One region of the Paraburkholderia sp. CNPSo 3281 genome, then DNA from elsewhere that is predicted to be linked to it. Evidence: predicted binding sites of a transcription regulator. Region 1 holds the regulator's gene; the other holds the start of a gene.
What was found. The regulator FliA, encoded in region 1, starts transcription of late flagellar genes. The targets are predictions, from matches to a motif close to CTAAAGTTTNNNNNNNNNNNGCCGNTA.

Region 1 (5,625 bases):
TTCGGCGCGAGCAAGGTGGCGCTCCTCACCACCGACAGCTACCGTATCGGCGGCCACGAGCAACTGCGTATCTTCGGCAAGATCCTCGGCGTTTCGGTGCACGCGGTGCGCGACGGCGCGGACCTCCAGCTCGCGCTCACCGAACTCAAGAACAAGCACATCGTGCTGATCGACACGATCGGCATGAGCCAGCGCGACCGCGCCGTGGCCGACCAGATCGCCATGCTGTGCGGCGCGGGCCGCCCGGTGCAGCGCCTTCTGCTGCTCTCGGCGACCAACCACGGCGACACGCTCAACGAAGTCGTGCAGGCCTACCAGAGCGGTCCGGATAACGCGCCGCTCACGGGCTGCATCCTCACCAAGCTCGATGAGGCGACCAACCTCGGCAGCGCGCTCGACACCGTGCTGCGCTACAAGCTGCCGGTGCATTACGTCTCCACGGGCCAGAAGGTCCCCGAGAACCTTTACGTGGCGACGCGCCGCTTCCTGATCCGCAGCGCTTTCTGCATTCCGCGAGAGAGTTCGCCGTTCGTGCCGCACGAAGACGATATCCCGGCGCTGCTGTCGGCACTCTCGACGCGTTCGAATTCGCAGGCTCACGAGGTCAGGTTTGGATAAGTTCGTAATCGATCAGGCCGAAGGGCTGCGGCGGCTTCTCGCGCGCGAAGGCTCGCGCGTGGTCGCGGTGACGGGCGGTGCAGGTTCGCCCGGGCGCACGACCACGGTGGTCAATCTCGCCGCGGCGCTCACCGCGCAGGGCAAAGACGTGCTCGTGATCGACGAGTGTCTGGGACCCCGCTCGGTCTGTGCGCTGGTGGGCGGCGTGCGCGGCGCAGGCAACTTCGCCGCCGTTATGCGCGGCGAGCGCACGCTCGAGGAAGCCGTGGGCCGCCATGCGCTCGGCTTCGGCGTGCTGGCCGCCTCGCGCGACAACCGGGCGCAGTACACGGCCGCGCAGCTGCAGAAGGTCATTTCGGGTCCCGCGGACATTGTCTTGATCGACGCGCAGCTCGACGCCGAAGGCGCGCTTTCGCCGCTCGCCATGCACGCGCACGACGTGCTGATCGTGATGCGCATCGGTGCGCAGTCGATCACGGACGCCTACGCGTGCATGAAACGGCTGCACTTCGCGCATGCGATCGCGCAGTTCCGCGTGCTCGCGAATCATGTGGCGAACGCGAGCGACGCGCAGGCCGCGATCGAGAACCTCGCGGGGGTGGCGAGCCGCTACCTGAGCGTGTCGCTCGACAGCGCCGGAAGCGTCGCCGCCGATCAGCACATGGCGCAGGCGCTCAGGCTCGCGCGCTGCATCGTCGATGCGTTTCCGTCGACGGCCGCCGCGCGCGATTTCCGCCACGTGGCCGCCGAATTGCCGCACTGGCCGATGCGACCCGCGGTCTCGGCGTGCTCGGCGGCCACGGCGCGCGCCAGCGCAGCGTTATTCGGCGCGACGGACGAAGTACATGAAGCGGCGGGCCAGGCACCCGCCGACGATCTGGACGGCGCGCCACAAGGCGGCGTCCAGCCCCACGCTACGCATGCAACAAACGCCGCACACAGCACGCTCGCCGCGAACGCCGATTCGTTCGTTGCGGCCGTGACGGGTGTGCATCCCGCACCCAACGCAACATCCGCGTCCGCGCCGTCCCATGTGGGCTGGCGGACCGATACGCCCGCGCAGCGGACGTCGCCGCAGCACGTCTGACGTGCGCACGACGACGCCAATAGGGGAGATGAGAAGTGGAGAGCACGATGTATAACGCTCAAGGAAAGATTTCGCAGGCCGACGTGCTCGCGAAGTACGCGCCGCTCGTCCGGCGGCTCGGCTTGCAGCTCGTCGCCAAGATGCCGGCGAGCGTGGACCTCGACGACCTGATCCAGGCCGGCATGATCGGCCTGCTCGACGCGGCCAACCGCTACAAGGAAGATCAGGGCGCGCAGTTCGAGACCTATGCGAGCCAGCGCATTCGCGGCGCAATGCTCGACGAGCTGCGCAGCAACGACTGGCTGCCGCGCAGCCTGCGCCGCACCTCGCGTGAAGTGGAAAGCGCGGTGCACAAGGTGGAGCAGCGGCTCGGGCGCTCGGCGAGCGAGACGGAGATCGCCGAGCATCTGAGCATGCCGCTCGACGAGTATCAGAGCATGCTGCAGGAACTGCACGGCAGCCAGCTCATCTACTACGAAGACTTCGACCGCTCCGCCGAGGACGAACCGTTCCTCGACCGCTACTGCGTCGATCATTCGGACCCGCTTTCGGCGCTGCTCGACGGCAGCCTGCGCGGCGCGCTCGTCGAGGCGATCGAGCGGCTGCCCGAGCGCGAGAAGCTGCTCATGTCGCTCTATTACGAGCACGGCATGAACCTGCGCGAAATCGGCGCGGTGATGGAGGTGAGCGAGTCGCGCGTGTGCCAGCTGCACAGCCAGGCGGTGGCGCGCTTGCGCACGCGGCTGCGCGAGATGTCGTGGGCCGGCCAGGAGAATTGAGGCGGTAGACGGTCTGCGCGGCTGCCGGCGCGGGCTGGTGCGGTGAAAGAGCCGAAGTGCGTGAGCGCTCCGGCTTTTTGTCGGTGCAGTGGACTCGCGCAAACAAAAAAGCCGAAGCATCGCCGCTTCGGCTTTTGTCTTTGGCGAACGATCTGCGTGCGCGCTTACAGCCCGAACGCCGGCAGACGTCCATCGGGACCGTACAGCATCGCGCCGTTGCCCGTTTCGCCGCGCAGGATCGAGAGCGCGCGGCGGTTATGCTCCATGCGCGTGCGGATCATCATGCCAATGGTGAGATTCTTGCGGCGCGCGCGCTCCGTCGACCCCTTGAGCAGCGCCCACTGGCTTGCAAGACGCGCATCGCCGTCGCAGGCCATTTCGATGCCCTTGCGGCCGCCTGGCAGGCCGAGGCCGGCCAGTTGCGCGTCGCGCGCCTTTTCCAGGCCCGCGAGACGCTGCGTGAGCGTCGTCTTCTGCTCGACGATCTGCGGCAGCGCCTCCATGCCGTCGGCCGACACGAGCGCCTTCTCTTCATAGGCGAGCAGCGACGCGAACGCCTCGACCGTGGCGTGTTCGTCGATCAGTGTGGCCAACAGGGCATCTTTCATTGCAAGGCACCAAAAAAGCGAGGTTTGCGCGGCGCTCGCGCATCGGGCTTCAGTTGCCCGACGTCGGCTTCATGAGGTCGCGCGCGGTCTGGATCACACCGTCGGCGATCTTGCCGGAATCGATCTGCAACGTGCCGTTGCGGATCGCGTCCTTGATCGACTGCACGTGCGCCGTGTCAATGTCGGCGGAACCGCTCGCCGCGAGCGAGCGCATCGTCGACGAGAGCGACGAGAGGCTCACGTTCGCGCCGCCTTGAGCGGCGGGAGTCGTGCTGCCTGCCGCGCCGGAGGTGGCCGCGGTGTCGGTGCTGGCGGCGCCTACGCCGGTCGAATCGGCTTGCGAGCGCGCGAGGCCATCCTGCAGCGTGCGCGGATCATTGCGGGTGGAGGAGTCAACTTTCACGATGGGCGTTCCTGATCGATTTGACCTTGATAACGGCACAGGTCGGGCCGAACTTTAGCCGAAAATCCCAACGTTACATGCTGTTACGTGTGCTGGCGCACCAAGCCGGAAACGGCCGGATCGGGCCGCCGGATGGGGCTCAGCGCACCCTGATCCGGCCCTTACCAGCGCTTACCGGCTCTAGATCTGGACCTGCACGGTACCTGCGTCCTTGACCACGCCCGAGATGATCTGGCCGGCGCTCGTGCGTACGCGCACCTGCTGGCCGGGCTCGGCGTTGTTAAGCGCGCTGCCCTCGGCGGAGATCGTGAAGTTGCTGCCTACGGCGATCACCTTGACCGTCTGTCCGATGACGACCGAGGCGGCGCTGCGCAGCATGTCGGTGCGCAGCGGCAGGCCCGCGGAAATGCGCGCGAGCGCGACGGCGCCCGTCGCCTGGTTGGGATCGGTGATGATGGTCTGCGGCAGGTTCGCGAGGTCCCCCGCGCGCGGCATGAAATCGGCGGCCGAAAGGGCTTCGCCCGCGCCGATCTGGCGCGAGGCCACGTAGTAGGTCACGTCCACGGCAATGCGCGCGCTCACATAGAGCGTCCACGGCTTCGCGCCGACGCAGCGCACGCCCACGGTCGTGTGTCCATAGGTGCGCGCGCCCGGCGGCATAAACGGCTCGAGCGAGGTGCAGGCGGCGAGGCCGCGCGGAAACACCGGTGCGACCGTGATGCTCACGTGGCCCGGCAAGCCCGCCGACTGCTGCTGCAGGAAGGCGAGCGCGACGGCGCGGATCGATTCGCCGTCCTGCTGGCCCGGCGGCGTGGCCTGCACGTTCGTGGCGACGGCGCTGGTATTGGGATTGGGCGGCGCGCCGGCGCTTGCGCTGGCAACCGGCTTCGCGCCCGCGAGCGTCGCCGCGCCGGCGTCCACGACCACCGGGGCGACGCGGTTCGCGGCGCTCGACAGGTTCACGCGCTGCAGCGCGCCCGCGTTGTTCGCATTGGCCGCCGGCACGCGCATGGGCTGGGCGCTCGCGCCCGGCGCGGGAACCGTGACGATGCGCGGCGCGTCGCCTTGGGACGCGCGCTCGCCGGGACCCGGAATCGTGATCATGCCGTTCGACTCGACGCCCGCGCGTGCATCCTCGGGCACGCCGCGCGAATTCAGATCGGCGTAGCTGGCCGCGCGCAGCGGCGCGGCCTCATTGGCGGGAGCGCTGCTGGCCGCCGCCGCGGCGGGCTTCTTCGCGTTGCTCGCGAGCAGCGCGTTCATCTGCGCGGCGTCGGCGCCCGAGCGGTCGCCGGGGCCCGCAATGAAGATCTGGCCGCCGGCGCCTTCAGGTTGCGCCGGAGTTTGTGCATGAGCGAGCGTGCCGCCAAAGGGCGCGCCGCCAAAGGGCGCTCCGCCCAAGGTGCAGGCGAGCACGCACGCCCAGGACGCGCGCCACGACAGCGCGCGCGCACGCCGCTCCAGGCCGGCGTGCGGCCTACGCAAGGTGGCAGTCTGCGGCATTGTCGTTCTCCATCGAATGCATTGACACGCCTCGCATTCTAGGCGGCGGCCCCCGCGCGCTAGCGTCGAATAGAGGGGCGCTTTACCGGCTATTCGTCCGATTGGTTCTTGCCACCCCCGCCTAATATTCCACTCCATGCGCAAAGGCCTTCGGACCACGCGCCTAACGTTTGCGCCGCTTTCCCCGCCTGTTGGCGAGCCCGCCGCGCTCACGCCGAATCCTTTTTCGTTTCACGGAGAACGCCCGATGCTGGACAAACTCGATGCCGAATTCGCCTTTGGGCGCGAAGCGCTCGATGTGCGCGCCACGCGGCAGGCATTGATCTCTTCGAACATCGCGAACGCCGACACGCCGGGCTACCAGGCGCGCGACGTGGACTTCGCGGCGTCGCTGGCCGGCGCGCTGCGCCAGACGGGCGCCGGCGGCACGGTGGGCATGACGGCCACCTCGGGCGGCAACGCCCAGCCGCTTGCCATGGCGCAGCCCGCGGGCGTGACGAGTGGCATGCAGATGGCGTCCACGGAATCGGGTCACATGGCCGGCGACGCGAAGCTGATCCCGACGGGCGGCCCGGCCGACACCTACAAGAGCCAGCTCATGTACCGCACGCCGGTGCAGCCCGCGCT
Region 2 (5,625 bases), on a different contig from region 1:
CTCACTGCTACCGCCGCTTTTGCCACCGTGACCGCTGCCGCCGTATTCGCGCAGGGCGCGTATGCCCAAAACGCGACCCAGGGCGCGACACAGGCCGGCGAAGCCCCAACGATGGCGCCTTCCGGCGCACCGGCCATGGTGCCGGGTGCCGCCCCGGGCCAGATGACCGGCCATGCGCCGAGCCAGGCGCCGGCGGCCGCAGGCATCGCGCAACCCGCGCCTGCGCCGCAGGCCCTGACCGCACCGCAGTCCGCCGACCCGCTGGTGCAAAAGCGCGACGCGAACGCGGCGGCGAATGCCGATTACCGCAGCGCGAAGAAGTCCGCGAACGCCGAGTACAGCGACGCGAAGAAGCAGGCGAAGTCGCAGTACAAGGCGCAGGTGAAGGACGCGAAGATCAACCACAAGGCCGATCGTCAGGCCAACGACTCGGAAATGAAGGATCAGATGAACGGCATGTCGGCCCAGCAGCAGGGCGGCCAGTCACAGTAACGAGCGGCTGATGCCGATGGCGCCCGCGCCGTCCGGGGCGCGGGCCTTTACCAGGGCTTGTAAGCGGCGGCGTCCGGCAACGGGCGCCGCCGCTTCGTTTGGTGGCTCCTTGGCGATGATGGCGGCAAAACGCGCCGCGGCGTTGTCGTTAAATCCCGCCAGATCGCCATGGAATCAGGCGCTTGCGGATGCGGGGTGTATGGATATACAGTATGCGTCGCTCCTTCCCGATTCGCCACGTTCATCGTCCCAGCGCCCGCCGTGTCCACCGTTTCCGTTGCCGATTCCTCCGCCTCCGATGCCAGCCAGGCGCGCGCCGAAGCGGCCAATGCCGTTACCGCGTGGCTCGCGAAACTCAACGATGCGCAGCGCGAGGCCGTCGAGCACGGCGGCGAGGCGGGCTATGCGCCGGGTTCGGCGCTGCCGGGCCCGCTGCTCGTGATCGCGGGCGCCGGGTCGGGCAAGACGAATACACTCGCTCATCGCGTCGCGCATCTGATCGCGGGCGGCGCCGACCCGCACCGCATTCTGCTGCTCACGTTCTCGCGGCGCGCCGCGCAGGAAATGACGCGGCGCGTGGCGCGCATCGCCGCCAGCGCCCCCGGCGCGGCCGCCGTGCTTGCGCAGGGGCTCACCTGGGCGGGGACCTTTCACGGCGTGGGCGCGCGCTTGTTGCGCGAGTACGCGGATCACATCGGCCTGTCGCCGGCGTTCACGATCAACGACCGCGAGGATTCCGCGGATCTCATGAATCTGGTGCGCCACGAACTGGGTTTCTCGGCGAAGGAAAAGCGCTTCCCCTCGAAATCGACTTGCCTTGCGATCTATTCGCGCGCGGTCAACACGGGCGATTCGCTCGCCAATGTGCTCAACCGTTCGTTCTCATGGTGCCTCGAATGGGAGCCGCAACTCCGCGTGCTGTTCGCGTCGTACGTGGACGCCAAGCAGAAGCAGAACGTCCTCGACTACGACGACCTGCTGCTCTACTGGGCGCACATGGCCGCGGAGCCGACCATTGCCGCCGATCTCGCGGGCCGCTTCGACCATATCCTCGTCGACGAATACCAGGACACCAACCGCCTGCAGGCCTCGATCCTGCTCGCGCTCAAGCCCAATGGCCGCGGCCTCACCGTGGTCGGCGACGACGCCCAGGCAATCTATTCGTTTCGCGGCGCGACCGTGCGCAACATTCTCGACTTCCCGGCGCAGTTCGACCCGCCCGCGCGTCAGGTGACGCTCGAGCGCAACTACCGTTCGACGGCGCCGATCCTCGCCGCCTCGAACGCCGTGATCGACGCCGCCGCCGAGCGCTTCACCAAGAACCTGTGGACCGAGCGCCCCTCGCAGCAGCGCCCGCGCCTCGTCACCGTGGCCGACGAGGCAACCCAGGCTCGCTACGTCGTCGAGCAGGTTCTCGAGGCGCGTGAAGCGGGCATGACACTCAAACAGCAGGCCGTGCTGTTTCGCGCGGCGCACCACAGCGCGACGCTCGAAATCGAACTGGCGCGGCGCAATATCCCGTTCGTGAAGTTCGGCGGACTGCGTTTTCTCGACGCCGCGCACGTGAAAGACGTGCTGGCGGTGCTGCGCTGGGCCGAGAATCCGCTCGACCGTGTGGCGGGGTTTCGCGTGACGCAATTGCTGCCGGGCGTCGGGCCCGTCAACGCCGCGCGCCTGCTCGACCAGGTGGCCGCGTGCACGGGCGCGTATCGCGCCGCCGAGGCGCTCGCGGCTTTCGCGCCGCCGCCGCGCGCGGCCGAGGACTGGCCCGCGTTTGCGTCGCTCATCGACAGCCTCTCGATGCGCTCGACGCCGTGGCCCGCCGAATTCGAGCGCGTGCGGCGCTGGTACGAGCCGCATCTCGAGCGCAATCACGAAGACGCCCAGGTGCGTCTCGCCGACTTGCTGCAGATGGAGAGCATTGCGAGCACCTACGCCTCGCGCGAGCGTTTTCTCACCGAACTCACGCTCGATCCGCCGGACGCGACGAGCGCCGAATCCGCCGATCCGCTGCTCGACGAGGACTATCTGATCCTCTCGACGATCCATTCGGCGAAAGGTCAGGAGTGGCGCAACGTGTTCGTGCTCAACGGCGTGGACGGCTGCATTCCTTCCGATCTCGGCGCGGGCAGCGACGAGGAGCTGGAGGAGGAGCGGCGGCTGCTTTATGTCGCGATGACGCGCGCGAAGGAGGATCTGCACATCGTCGTGCCACAGCGCTTCTATGTGCACAATCAGGTGGCGTCGGGCGACCGGCACGTGTGGGCCTCGCGCACGCGCTTCATCGCTACGCCCATGCTGCCGCTGTTCGAATCGTGCGCGTGGCCGCCCGCGCCCGTGGCGAGCGTGCCGAGCGCGGCGGGACTCGCCGCTGCCGCGCAGGCGAAGGTCGTGATCGCCGCGAAGCTCAGGAAGATGTGGGATTAGGGGCGCGCGCCGTTTTCAGGCGGCGCGCCATTGCTTAGCGCCGTTGCTCGCGCGCGGTGCTGCGCTGGGGGGGCATGAAGAAGTTGCGCATCCACGCGGCAAGGCGCGTGAACACGTCGTCGGGTTCCTCGACGAAAATCTCGGGCTTGAGCAGGCGCAGATACTCCATGATCTGTTGCGCTTCCTGCTTCTGGAAGACGCCGTGCGTGACGCCGAGCCTCAGCAGCCCGCGCAGTTCGCCCAGACGCTCGCGCGCCGCGCTGCCGCTAGCCTGTTCACAGCCGATCTTCGCTTCGTACACACGCTGACGCAGCGACTCGGTGAGGCGCCACGCGGGCGTCTGCATCGACTCTTCGAGCGCCTGGATATCCTGCACGCCCGACTTGATCTGCGCGGCCAGCGGATCGACCAGCGTGTCGTCGCCCTGGGCTTCGCTCACGATGGCCGCCGCCCAGTCGCGGCACTGCTTCGAGAGTTCGTCGGGCGTCCACTCGGGCCGCGACGCGAAGCCGAAACCGAATTCGCCGGCCTGACGCATCAGGATCGAGACGACCTCGGGGAATTCCTTGTCGAGCGTGCGCTTGGCCCACGCGTACTGGCCGCCTTGCAGGAGCCGCTGCACGGCGTGCTCCGTGAGCGGCGTCATGTTGTCGAGCAGCTTCGCGCGCAGGTAATCCTCGAATTCCGGCGTGGCGAACTGCGGGTCGAGTTTGAGCGAGACGCGCAGGAACGCGTCGAAATCCTTGCGCAGCGACGCAAGCGTTTCGTCCTTCAGGTTGAGGGTGATATGCCCCATTGTGGTTGCCCCGGTGTAATCCTTATCGCTTCTCGCGTGCTCTCGCCGTTCGAGCAGCGGCCTGCCAAAGCAGGCCTTGTCGGGTTTAACGGCGCTCCGGGGTGAAACTTGAGCGTAAGGGGCGAGAGGCGGCTCTAGCGCAGGACGACGCCTTGCCAGAGGAAGAACACGCCGAGCCCGACCGCGATGGTGAGGAGCGGGCGCTTCGTGAGCGCGCTGACGACGATCGCCGCGAGCGCGCCGACGAGCTGCGGGTTGCGCCAGGTCAGCTCGGCGCCCTGTCCGTGGGGCGACACCGCCATCGGCACGATGATCGCCGTGAGCACGGTGACGGGCACGAAGCCGAGCGCGGTGCGCACGAGCGGTGGGAACACGAGCCGGTCGCCGAGCACGAACACCGCGGTGCGAATGACCAGGGTGATGAGGGCCATGCCGAGAATCAGGACGACGTAGTTCATTGCCCGGCTCCTGCGGTGCGCTGGACGTTGGGGGACTTGCGGGGGGACTCGCTGGCGGCGCGTGCGCCGCGCGAGGAACCCGGGCGCGAGAGCACGACACCCACGACCACGCCCGCGAGCACGGCGCCGAGCAGCCCGAGCTTGTACGGCCAGCCCTGCCAGAAAAAGGCGAGCGCGCCCGCAGTCGCGGCGGCGGCGAGGTAGCGCAAGGCAACGAGCTGCGGCACGACGATGGCGATGAAGGTCGCGACCATGGCGAAGTCGAGGCCGAGCGACTGCAGCCCCGGGAACGCCGCGCCGAACAGCAGGCCGGCCGCGGTCCAGAGCTGCCAGTTCAGGTACATCGAGAGCCCCGAACCGAGGAAATGCCACGGCGAAACGTCGTCGCCGGGCGGATGGCGGCGGAAATGCGTCCACGCGACAGCGAAGACTTCGTCGGTGAGCAGGCCGCCGAGCACGAGACGCCAGCGCAGCGGCAGGTGCGAGACATAAGGCGCGAGCGTCGCGCTGTAGAGCACGTGCCGCAGGTTCACGATGAACGTGGTGGCGAGAATCACCGCGAAGCTCGCGTGCGAGGCGATCAGCCCGAGCGCGATGAACTGCGCGGAGCCTGCGAACACGGCGAGCGACATGAACTGGCCGTGCCAGAGCGAAAGCGGGCCCGAGGTGACGAGCGTGCCGAAGATCACGCCGAAGGGCGCGGCGCCGATCATCATGGGGATCGTGTCGCGCGCGCCGGCGATGAATTCGGCAAGGCGGTTGGGATGCGTGGTCAAGCTGTCCTCCTGATACAAGGGGACAGCATAGCGGGTGGCCTTACGCGTGGCTTGTACGTTCTTGCGGCGGAACGCGGGCTCGCGCGTTCAGGACGATTGCCAGCGCCCCGGCGGCACGCCGAACATGCGCCGAAAGTGCCGCGTGAAATGGCTCTGGTCGGTGAAACCGCTCGCCGCCGCGACTTCGGCGACCGTGGCGCCGTCGCGCAGCGGGGCGAGGGCGCGTTGCAGGCGCAGCTGGGTGCGCCAGGCGTGCGGCGGCAGTCCGGTCGCCTGCGTGAAGAGCCGCGTGGCGTGAAACGGCGAGAGGCCGACCGCCTGGGCGAGATCGGCCACGCGCAGCGGCGTGGCGAGATCGGCGGCGAGGAGCGCCTTCATCGTTTCCACGCGCGGATCGTTCGGACCGTGCCTGAGCGCCGCCTCGCGCGTGCGGCCGTAGCGCGTGAGCAGCGTCGAGAGCGCGTCGAGCAGCGAGCCTTCCACCGCGAGCAGATCGGCACACGGCGTCGAAGGCGGTGCGGCATGCGGTGCGCCGGAAGGCGCGGGGAGCGCCGTCACGCCAGCCAGACTGGCGCTCGTGGCGGATTCCGGCACGGCCGCGGCGCGCCGCCAGTCAGCGTCGGCTTCCAGCAGCCGGTGAGCGCGCGAGAGCCGATGCGCGAGATCGAGATCGTGG

Region 2: the regulator FliA is predicted to act here: its motif matches at 3,802-3,828, upstream of M3I56_RS16905 (DUF4088 family protein).

What each region holds. Positions count from the first base shown of each region.
Region 1 is NZ_JAMBPS010000073.1:21,126-26,750, reverse strand. It holds gene flhF (flagellar biosynthesis protein FlhF) at 1-618, shown strand, start outside; partial or broken gene M3I56_RS36555 (MinD/ParA family protein) at 611-1,393, shown strand; gene M3I56_RS36550 (RNA polymerase sigma factor FliA) at 1,753-2,484, shown strand; gene M3I56_RS36545 (flagella synthesis protein FlgN) at 2,649-3,092, opposite strand; gene flgM (flagellar biosynthesis anti-sigma factor FlgM) at 3,142-3,495, opposite strand; gene flgA (flagellar basal body P-ring formation chaperone FlgA) at 3,676-4,998, opposite strand; gene M3I56_RS36530 (flagellar basal body protein) at 5,246-5,625, shown strand, end outside.
Region 2 is NZ_JAMBPS010000014.1:124,144-129,768, reverse strand. It holds gene M3I56_RS16915 (hypothetical protein) at 1-492, shown strand, start outside; gene M3I56_RS16910 (ATP-dependent helicase) at 661-2,919, shown strand; gene M3I56_RS16905 (DUF4088 family protein) at 2,954-3,715, opposite strand; gene M3I56_RS16900 (AzlD domain-containing protein) at 3,850-4,173, opposite strand; gene M3I56_RS16895 (AzlC family ABC transporter permease) at 4,170-4,889, opposite strand; gene M3I56_RS16890 (AraC family transcriptional regulator) at 5,037-5,625, opposite strand, start outside.